Regions from separate parts of the Kitasatospora sp. NPDC057595 genome, predicted to be linked through region 1. Evidence: riboswitches for the same ligand, from Rfam matches in the RefSeq annotation. Region 1 holds a riboswitch; each other region holds the start of a gene.
The links. Region 1 has a riboswitch for thiamine pyrophosphate ahead of ACFU9E_RS16885 (purine-cytosine permease family protein). Riboswitches for the same ligand answer to the same signal wherever they lie in the genome.
Positions count from the first base shown of each region.

Region 2: linked by a shared signal. The riboswitch ahead of thiC (phosphomethylpyrimidine synthase ThiC) and the one ahead of ACFU9E_RS16885 (purine-cytosine permease family protein) in region 1 are both predicted to bind thiamine pyrophosphate.
Region 3: linked by a shared signal. The riboswitch ahead of thiO (glycine oxidase ThiO) and the one ahead of ACFU9E_RS16885 (purine-cytosine permease family protein) in region 1 are both predicted to bind thiamine pyrophosphate.

Region 1 covers NZ_JBHVGL010000009.1:265,942-269,208, reverse strand. Annotated here, with positions in the region: gene ACFU9E_RS16890 (S1C family serine protease) at 1-1,545, opposite strand, end outside; TPP riboswitch at 1,728-1,875, shown strand; gene ACFU9E_RS16885 (purine-cytosine permease family protein) at 1,869-3,267, shown strand, end outside.
Region 2 covers NZ_JBHVGL010000009.1:42,633-45,899, reverse strand. Annotated here, with positions in the region: gene ACFU9E_RS15910 (flotillin family protein) at 1-1,392, opposite strand, end outside; gene ACFU9E_RS15905 (hypothetical protein) at 1,518-1,724, opposite strand; TPP riboswitch at 1,887-2,021, shown strand; gene thiC (phosphomethylpyrimidine synthase ThiC) at 2,017-3,267, shown strand, end outside.
Region 3 covers NZ_JBHVGL010000015.1:9,957-13,223, reverse strand. Annotated here, with positions in the region: gene ACFU9E_RS22365 (thiazole synthase) at 1-122, opposite strand, end outside; gene thiS (sulfur carrier protein ThiS) at 126-347, opposite strand; gene thiO (glycine oxidase ThiO) at 344-1,507, opposite strand; TPP riboswitch at 1,502-1,608, opposite strand; gene ACFU9E_RS22350 (NAD(P)/FAD-dependent oxidoreductase) at 1,729-2,958, shown strand; gene ACFU9E_RS22345 (Rv2175c family DNA-binding protein) at 3,018-3,267, shown strand, end outside.

The DNA.
Region 1 (3,267 bases):
GCCGCCCGGGGTGACGGCCGGCTGGCCCTGGACGTCGCGGGTCTGGATCTGCGCGCCGTCGCCCTTGTAGTCGTCGTTGCGCAGGACGTCGAGCTTGGCGTAGACCGGCTTGCCGGTCTTGATCAGGGTGTCGGCGACCCACTTGGCCTGGTTGATCGGGATCGCGAAGCCCAGGCCGATGGAGCCGGCCCGGCCGTTGCTGGAGGCGTTGGACTGGATCGCCGAGTTGATGCCGATCACGCCGCCGGCGGAGTCCAGCAGCGGGCCGCCGGAGTTGCCGGGGTTGATGGAGGCGTCGGTCTGCAGCGCGTTCATGTAGGAGGCCTGCGCGCCGGTCTCGTCGCCGGAGGCGACCGGGCGGTCCTTGGCGCTGACGATGCCGGTGGTGACGGTGGACTCCAGGCCGTACGGGGCACCGATGGCGATGGTGGAGTCGCCGACGTTGACCTTGTCGGAGTCGGCCAGCGGAAGCGGCGTCAGCTTTTCCTTGGGCGGGTTGTCGAGCTTGATGACGGCGACGTCGTAGCCCTCGGCGCGGCCCAGCACGGAGGCGCCGTAGGAGCTGCCGTCGGCGAACTTGACGGTCAGCTTGCCACCGCTGGAAGCGGGCGCGACCACGTGGTTGTTGGTGAGGATGTGGCCCTCGGTGTCGAAGACGAAGCCGGTGCCGGTGCCGGACTCGCCGTTGCCCTGGGCCTTGATGGTGACGACGCTGGGCAGCGCCTTCTGCGCGATGCCGGCGACCGAGCCCGGGGCGGGCTCGTTCTTCTGGGTGTTGTTGGCCTGGACGGTGGTGGAGCTGCGGTCGGCCTTGGCGCTCACCGACTTGCCGTCGCGGTCCGCGACGGACACGCCGACCGCGCCGCCGGCCACGCCGGCCACCAGGGCGACGGCCGCGACCAGGGCGATCAGGCCGCCGCGCTTCTTGCGCGGGCCGCCGGGGACCGGCGCGCCGGGGTACTCGCCCGGGTAGCCGAGCGGGCCCCCGGGACCGCCGGGGGCCCCGGGCGCGCCCGGGGTGATGTCGTGGGCGGCGCCCCAGCCGCCGAGCGGCTGGCCGGCGCCGAACGGGTGGTGGTGCTGGCCGGTCGCGCCCGGGGCCTGCGGGGCCCCCGGGGCGGCGAACGGGTCGTGCGCGACGGGCGCCGGGGGCACCGGCGTGCCCGGGGCCGGGGTGGCGTACGGGTTGTCGCCGTACGGCGCGGCGGCCTGCGCGACCGGGGCGACCGGGGCCGCGGGCGCGGCGGGCGGCAGGACCGGCGGCGGCGCGTCCAGGTACCCGGGCTCGGCGGCCGGGGCCGGCGCGGCGGGCGCCTCCGGGGCGCCGACCTTGCCGAACGCCAGCGTGGGCGTGAACCCGCCGGAACCCCCCTCGGCGGGCGGCTGGGACGGCTGGTCGACTGCGGGCGTCGCTGCGGGGGCGGGGGCGGGGCCGGCCGCAGACTGCTGCGCCGGACCGTCAGAAGCGGAACCCACCACCCCCTGGCCGCCGGAGGGCTGCTCCCCCTGCGGCCCGGTGGACCCAACCTCGCGCTCGGTGCTCACGGACGACCTCCATAGCTGACAGGACCAACAACCATAGTTTTTCGCACACCCGATTCGATTGCCGTAAGGACCCTTCTGAAGAACTCATAAGAATCCTTAGCCGGGCCAGACGGCCGCCGAAGCGCCGTACCCGACACGACCCGTCTTGGCGTTCCCCCCGACGGCGACTAGCCTGTCGCTCCGAACTGACACGCGGGAGCTTGGACCGACCAGGCTGAGAGTGCGCCGGTCGACCGTACGCCACGGACCTCGTGGGCGGCCGTCGAGGGGGTGCAGACCGCCGGAACCTGTCCGGGTAATGCCGGCGTAGGGAGAGATCGGCCATGCCGTCCGCTTCGTCATCCTCGTCCTCCGGCGCGCCCGCGTCCCGGAACGTCCCCCCGCCGCAGGACGCCGCGGGCACCGCCCCCGGTTCCCCCGACGGGGACACCGCGCGGACGGCCACCGCCGTCCTGGAGCCCCCGGCCCGCACCGAGGCGCCGCTGGTGCTGGACACCGAGCCGCCCCGCACCCTCGGCTTCCGCGACCACTTCGCGCTCTGGATGAACCTCGGCGTCTCGCTGATCGGCTTCACCACCGCCGCGACCGTGCTCGGCGCCAAGGGCGAGGAGCTGTCGCTGGCCGCCGCGGTGACCGCGATCGCGGTCGGCACCGTGGTCGGCACCGCGATGCTCGGCGTGGCCGCGCTGATCGGCGCGCGGACCGGCGCGCCCGCCATGGCGAACCTGCGCGGCCTGTTCGGCACCCGGCTGTCCTACGTGCCGACGGTGCTCAACATCGTCCAGTGCATCGGCTGGGGCGTCTACGAGCTGCTGACGATCGCGCTCGGCGCGCAGACGGTGACCGGTACCGAGGGCTACCGCTGGGTCTTCGTGGTGCTGGCCGGCGCGCTGACCACCGCGCTGACCATCTGGCCGCTCGGCGCCATCGCGGTGCTGCGCCGCTTCGTCGCCGCCGCGGTGGCGGTCGCGATGGTGTACTTCACCGTCCAGCTCGGCCGGCACGGCGTACCGGACCCCGGCGCCGGCAACTGGCACGGCTTCCTGCGGGCGACGGACGCGATGATCGCGGTGTCGATCTCCTTCGTGCCGCTCGCCGCCGACTACACCCGGCACTCGCGCACCCCGCGCTCGGCGTTCTGGGGCAGCTTCTCCGGCTACACGATGGCCCAGGTCTGGTGCTACGTGCTCGGGCTGATGGCGCTGCTGCAGGCGGACGGGAACCCGGAGCGGATCTTCGACTCCTTCCTGGGCGTCTGGGCCGGCTGGCTGTTCCTGCTGGTGCTGGTGCTGCGCGAGACCGACCAGTCCTTCGCCAACGTCTACTCGACCGCGATGTCGATCCACAACCTGCTGCCGAAGGTCGACCGCCGGGTGCTGACGGGCGGCACCGGTGTGCTGATCACCGTGCTCGCGCTGCAGATCACCGCGTTCACCGACTCCTACTACGCCTTCCTGGGGCTGATCGGCTCGGTCTTCGTGCCGATGTTCGCGGTGCTGGCGGTCGACTACTTCCTCGGCGCCGGGCGGCGCGGCTGGGACCTCTCCGCCGACGCCCCGTCCCGCTGGCTGATGCTGCTGCCGTGGGCGCTGGGCTTCGCCACCTACCAGCTGATCGCGCCGACCGCGGTGGCCGGCTGGTGGACGGACCTCTGGACCTCCGCGCAGGAGGCGCTGCACTTCACCCCGCAGGAGTGGACCTCGGCCTCGCTGTTCGGCTTCC
Region 2 (3,267 bases), 220 kb from region 1:
GTCCGGGCCGACGGTGGACAGCAGCTGGCGGGCCAGTCCGAGCCCGGTGCCGCCCATCGCCAGCGCCTTGGCGAACAACTCGCCCATCCCGTCGGCCCCGTTGAGCAGCACCATGTGCTCGACGTTGCCGAAGGACTCCGCGGCGGCCCGCACGATCTGCGGCCACTGCTCCGCCAACTCCTGTGCCACCACGGCGTCCTGGTTCTCGGCGAGGGCGGTGGCGCGGGCCTTGATGCCCTCCGCCCGGGCCAGTCCGATCGCCCGCGCCGCCGCGGCGTCGGCCAGACCGCGCGCCTCGGCGGCGGACGCCTCCGCCTGTCCGGTCGCGGTGGTCGCCTCGGCCTGTGCCAGGCCACGCACCCGGGTGGCCTCGGCGTCCGCCTCGGCCGCGACCCGCACCCGGCTGGCCTCGGCGGTCGCCGCCAGCTCGGTCTCCCGGGCCTGCGCCTGCGCGGCCGAGATCCGCGCGTCGCGGGCCGCCTCCGCGCTGGTGCGGGTGTCGTACGCGCGGGCGTCGGCGGGTTTGCGCACGTCGATCTGCAGCTGCTGCTCCTTGCGCTGTGCCTCCAACTCGGCGACCCGGGTCTCCTGGACCACCACCTGCTGCCGGGCGGCGGCGTCGGCCAGCGGTCCGGCCTGCCGGGCGCGGGCGGTGGCGGTGTCCATCTCGGCCTGGTACGAGGACTGCTGGATCTCGCTGTTGCGGGTCGCCTCGGCCTTGCGGGCGGCCGCCTCCTGCTCGGCCTCGGTGGCCAGCCGGTCCGCCTCGGCCTGGGCGATCCTGGCGTCCCGCTGGACGGCGGCGGCGTGCGGGATGGCGAGGTTCTTGATGTAGCCGGTCGGGTCGATGATCTCCTGGATCTGCAGGGTGTCGATGATCAGCCCGAGCTTCTCCATCTCCAGCCCGGAGGCGGCCCGGGTCTCGCCGGTGAGCCGCTCGCGGTCGCGGATCATGTCCTCGACGGTGAGCCCGCCGACGATCGAGCGCAGGTGGCCGGCGAAGACGTTGTGCACGCGCTGGCTGATCAGCTTCTGCTGGTCCAGGAAACGGCGGGCGGCGTTGGCGATCGAGACGTCGTCGTCGCCGACCTTGAAGATCACCACGCCCTTCACCCGGACCGGGATGCCCTGCGTGGTGACGCACTCGACGTTCAGTTCCGCCTCGTTGAGGTCCAGCGAGAGCCGCCGGACCCCCTGCAGGCCGGGGGTGACGAGGGTGCCGCGCCCGGTGACGATCCGGAAGCCCAGACCGTCGCCGACCCCCTCGGTGCGGTGCCGGGAGCCGGAGATGATGAGCGCCTCGTTCGGCTCGGCCACCCGCCACATGAGTTTGAAGAGCGTGACCCCGATGATCAGTGCCGCGACGGCTGCCCCGGCGATGATGAGTCCCATGGTTCAACTCCCCCTTCGAGCGCAGGAGATGCGCCGAGTCGGATTGTCCGCCCCGGCCGATCCGGGGGAAAGGGAAGTGACATGACTGGCCGTCACAAGGTCGTCACCGGAGGGTCATCGGCGTGTCACGGCCCGATCGGCGCCACGTACACCGTCCTCGGCGGCTGGTACTCGATCACCACCACCGGTGTGCCGACCGTCAGTCGCTCGCCCGGCACCGCCAGGTAGGCGAGGAACGCCTCGGTGCCCTGACGCTCCGGCACGTGCACCATCACCTCGCCGACCAGCCCCGCGCCAACCGCCCCGGTGACCCGCCCCGTGCTCCCGACCACGCCGGCCTCCTCGCCTCGTCCGCTACGGAGCCAGTCTGCCCGCAGCGGCGGCTACGCGCCCCCCGTTCACCGTCCGGACCTCGACGTTCCCCCTCCCGGACCCGCTCTGGACCTCCGGCGATCGGCTCGCTACGGTGTTGGACGTCATGCGCGGGCAACACCGCCTGCGGACGCGGGAGCTCGGAGCACCGGGCTGAGAGGGCGCTGAACGGGACGTCGATGGACGGACCGGCGGCTGCGTCGACCGCAGGAACCTGACCGGGTAATGCCGGCGTAGGGAGTTTGAGGTCCGATGACCAGCTTTGAGGCACAGCCGCAGTCTGCCCGGCCCCGGTCCGGCCCCGAGGGCGCCGTCACCAGCGCGGGCAGCGGCTACCCGGCCCCGGCCTGGCGCAAGGCCCACCGCGAGGGGTCCCGCCCCGATCTGCGCGTGCCGTACCGCGAGGTCGTGCTCACCAACGGGAAGACCGTCCCGCTGTACGACACCTCCGGGCCGTACACCGACCCGGACTACGAGCCCGACGTGCGGCGCGGCCTGCCCGCCCTGCGCGAGGCCTGGATCCGTCAGCGCGGCGACGTCGAGGAGTACGACGGCCGCGAGGCGCGCCCCGAGGACGACGGCATCCGCCACACCTCGCCGCGCGGCGGCGACCTGCGCAACCTCGACGCGGTCTTCCCCGGCCGCCCGCGCCGCCCGCTGCGCGGCCGCGACGGAGCCGCCGTCACCCAGCTCGGGTACGCCAAGCGCGGCGTCGTCACGCCCGAGATGGAGTTCGTCGCCCTGCGCGAGGGCCTGGCGCCCGAGTTCGTCCGCGACGAGGTCGCCCGCGGCCGCGCCGTCATCCCGGTCAACGTGAACCACCCCGAGGTCGAGCCGGCGATCATCGGCACCAACTTCCTGGTGAAGATCAACGCCAACATCGGCAACTCCGCCGTCACCTCCTCGATCGAGGAGGAGGTGGAGAAGATGACCTGGGCCACCCGCTGGGGGGCCGACACCGTCATGGACCTCTCCACCGGCCGCAACATCCACACCACCCGCGAGTGGATCCTGCGCAACTCCCCCGTGCCGATCGGCACCGTGCCGCTCTACCAGGCGCTGGAGAAGGTCGACGGCAAGGCCGAGGAGCTGAGCTGGGAGGTCTACCGCGACACGATCATCGAGCAGTGCGAGCAGGGCGTCGACTACATGACCGTGCACGCCGGCGTGCTGCTGCGCTACGTGCCGCTGACCGCCCGCCGCAAGACCGGCATCGTCTCGCGCGGCGGCTCGATCATGGCCGCCTGGTGCCTGGCGCACCACCGGGAGAACTTCCTCTACACCAACTTCGAGGAACTCTGCGACATCCTCGCCCGCTACGACGTCACCTTCTCCCTCGGTGACGGCCTGCGCCCCGGCTCGATCGCCGACGCCAACGACGAGGCCCAGTTCGCCGAACTGCAGACCCTCGGCGAGCTGGGCCGGATCGCCCGCGCCAGGGACGTCCAGGTGATGATCGAGGGCCCGGGCCACGTCCCGATGCACAAGATCAAGGAGAACATG
Region 3 (3,267 bases), on a different contig from region 1:
AGCTCGGTGCCGGACACCCGCAGCGCCTGCTCCAGGACCTCCAGGCTGGGGGCGCCGCCGGTGCCCATGATCAGCCGGGAGGAGAAGGGCGTCCCGGCGATGGTGAGAAGGTCGTCGGCCATCGGTCAGCCTCCCTGGACGGCGGTGAGGATCTCGATCCGGTCGCCCGCCGACAGCGGCGTGCGCGGCCACTCGGCGCGCGGCACCACGGCCTCGTTCAGGGCGGCGGCGACGCCGGAGTGCGCCTGGCTGAGGGTGGCGACCACCTCGGCGAGGGTGGTCGTGGCGGGCACCTCGCGGGGCTCGCCGTTGACGCTCAGGGGGATGTCGCTGGTGCGGGGGCTCATGCCGGGACCTTCGTGAATCGGGTGGGGGCGAACGGGTGGGCGAGCTCCGGCAGGGTGCCGGTGGCCAGGTAGTCGGCCAGCAGGTCGCCGGTGACGGGCGTCAGCAGGACGCCGTTGCGGTAGTGGCCGGTGGCGGCGACCAGGCCGGGCAGCGCGGTCGGGCCGAGCAGCGGCGCGTTGTCCGGCGAACCGGGGCGCAGCCCGGCGCCGGTCTCCACCAGCGGCAGCTCGGTGATGCCGGGGACCAGCTCGTGCGCGTCGCGCAGCAGCTCGTACACCCCGCCGGCGGTGACCGTGGTGTCGTGGCCCTGCTCCTCGGTGGTCGCGCCGACCACCAGCTCGCCGTTCTCGCGCGGCACCAGGTAGAGGTGGCCGCCGCGGACCACGGCGCGCACGTTGCGCGAGAGGAAGGGCCGGTACGCCTCCGGCACCCGCAGCCGCAGCACCTGCCCCTTGACCGGGCGGATCGCCGGCAGCACGCCCGGGGGCAGGCCGGGCAGCAGGTGGCTGCGCGAGCCGGCCGCGAGCACGATCCGGTCGGCGGTGACGCTCTCGCCGGTGGCCAGCCGGGCTCCGGTCGCGCGGTCGTGCTCGACCAGCAGCTCGGTGACCTCGGTGCGGTGCACCACCGCGCCGGCCCGCTCGCACGCGTGCAGCAGGGCCTCGGCCAGCCGGCGGCCGTTTACCTGGTGGTCGTCGGTGACGTGCAGGCCGCCGCGCACGCCGGGTGCGAGCATCGGCTCCAGTCGGCGGGCCTCACGGCCGGTGAGCCACTGCGAGTCCAGGCCGAGCCGCTGGTGGAAGGCGTGCAGCTCGCGCAGTTCCGCGCGGTCGTCGGCGTCGAGGGCGACGGCGAGGGTGCCGCACTGCCGGTAGCCGATGTCCCGGCCGCCGCTCGCCTCGGTGAGTTCGGCGGCGAAGGACGCGTACCGCTCGTTGGAGGCCATCCCGAGGCGCAGCAGCGGCTCCTCGCCGTACTGGAGTTCGGTGACCGGGGCGAGCATGCCCGCCGCGACCTGGGCGGCACCGTGGCCGGGCCAGGGGTCGACCAGCAGGACGCGCAGCCCGCGCTGGGCCGCCCGCCAGGCGACGACGAGGCCGATGATCCCACCGCCGATGACCAGCACCTCGGCATGGGCGCCCCGTACCAGGCGTGTCAAAGCTGCTCTCCCTTCGCCGGTATGACCCGGATCAGGTTCGGACGGTCGCGGGCCGTGCCAGCCCGCCTCTCAGCCCGGTGCGCCGGGCTCCCGTGATGGTGCCCCCACCTTAACTCCGGGGGGTGCGCCCCCTGAAGGTGCCCGGGAGCGGGGCGGGGAGGGACGGGGGAGGGGCGGCCTAGGACCTCGGACCCGGGACCGGCCTCAGTACAGTGACGGGCGTGGCTGAGCTGAACGGAACGGGACAGACGGATCGGGTCGTCGTGGTGGGCGCCGGGCTGGCCGGGGCGCAGTGCGCCGCGGTGCTGCGGCGCGACGGCTGGCAGGGGCGGATCACGCTGGTCGGCGAGGAGCCGCACGCGCCGTACGACCGGCCGCCGCTCTCCAAGGACGTCCTCCTCGGCAAGACCGACAGCACCGCCCTCGACCTCGACTTCGCCGGCCTCGGCGTCGAGCTGCTCACCGGCCGCCGCGCCACCGGACTCACCCCCGGCGGCCCCGGCGGCGCGGGCCTGCTGCACACCGACGCCGGGGACGAGCCGTACGGCGCGCTGGTGATCGCCACCGGCGCCGAGCCGCGGGCCCTGCCCGGCGCCGAGCGCGCCCATCTGCTGCACACCCTGGACGACGCGCTGGCGCTGCGCGCCCTGCTCCGCCCCGGCCTGCGCCTGGTGCTGGTCGGCGCGGGCTGGATCGGCGCCGAGGTGGCCACCGCCGCCCGGGCGGCCGGCTGCGAGGTGACCGTCGTCGAGGCCGGCCCGGCGCCCGTCCCCGGCGCGCTGCCCGCCGAGGTCGGCCGGGCGATGGCCGCCTGGTACGCCGAGGCCGGGGTGGACCTGCGCTGCGGCACCGGCGTCGCGGCCGTCGAACCGGGCGCGGTGCTGCTCGCCGACGGCTCGCACCTGCCCGCCGACGAGGTGGTGGTCGGCATCGGCGCCCGCCCGGCCACCGGCTGGCTGGCCGGCACCGGGGTCGCCCTGGACGCGGCCGGCGCCGTGCTGGTGGACGAGCGGCTGCGCACCACCGTGCCGGGTGTCCTCGCGGCCGGCGACTGCGTCAGCTACCCCTCGGTGCGCTCCGGCACCCGGCTGACCGTCCAGCACTGGGACCACGCGCTGCAGTCCGGCGAGGCCGTCGCCGCCACCCTGCTCGGAACGGACGCGCCGCCGTACGACCCGGTGCAGTACTTCTGGTCCGAGCAGTTCGGCCGGATGGCGCAGTACGCCGGACGGCACGGCGCGGGCGACGAGCTGCTGTGGCGCGGCTCGCCGTCGGACGCCGGCTGGTCGGTGCTCTGGCTGCGCGACGGCGCCCTGCGCGCGCTGCTCGCGGTCGACCGGCCGCGCGACCTGACCCAGGGACGGCGGCTGATCGAGCGAGGCGCCGTGCTCGACCCGGCCCGCGCCGCCGACCCGGCGGTCCCGCTGAAGTCGGCCCTGGCCGCCGGGTAGCGCCGGGCGGCGGACCCGGTTGGTGCGCGGCGGGCCGCCGAGGTGGCAGTCTGGTGCTTGTGAGTGAGATCGAAGCCAAGATTGAAGCCCTGGTCCCCGCGTGGCTGTACCTCCCCGACATCTCCGAGAAGTGGGGTCTGGTGGTCACCGAGGTCCGCAACATGGTCAAGAAGGGTGACCTGATCGCCGTCCGCCGCGGCCCCAACAAGTCGCTGCAGGTCCCGGCGGCGTTCATCGACGAGACCGGCCCGGTGAAGCACCTGGTCGGCACGCTGACGGTGCTGCGCGACAGCGGGTTCAGCGACGAGG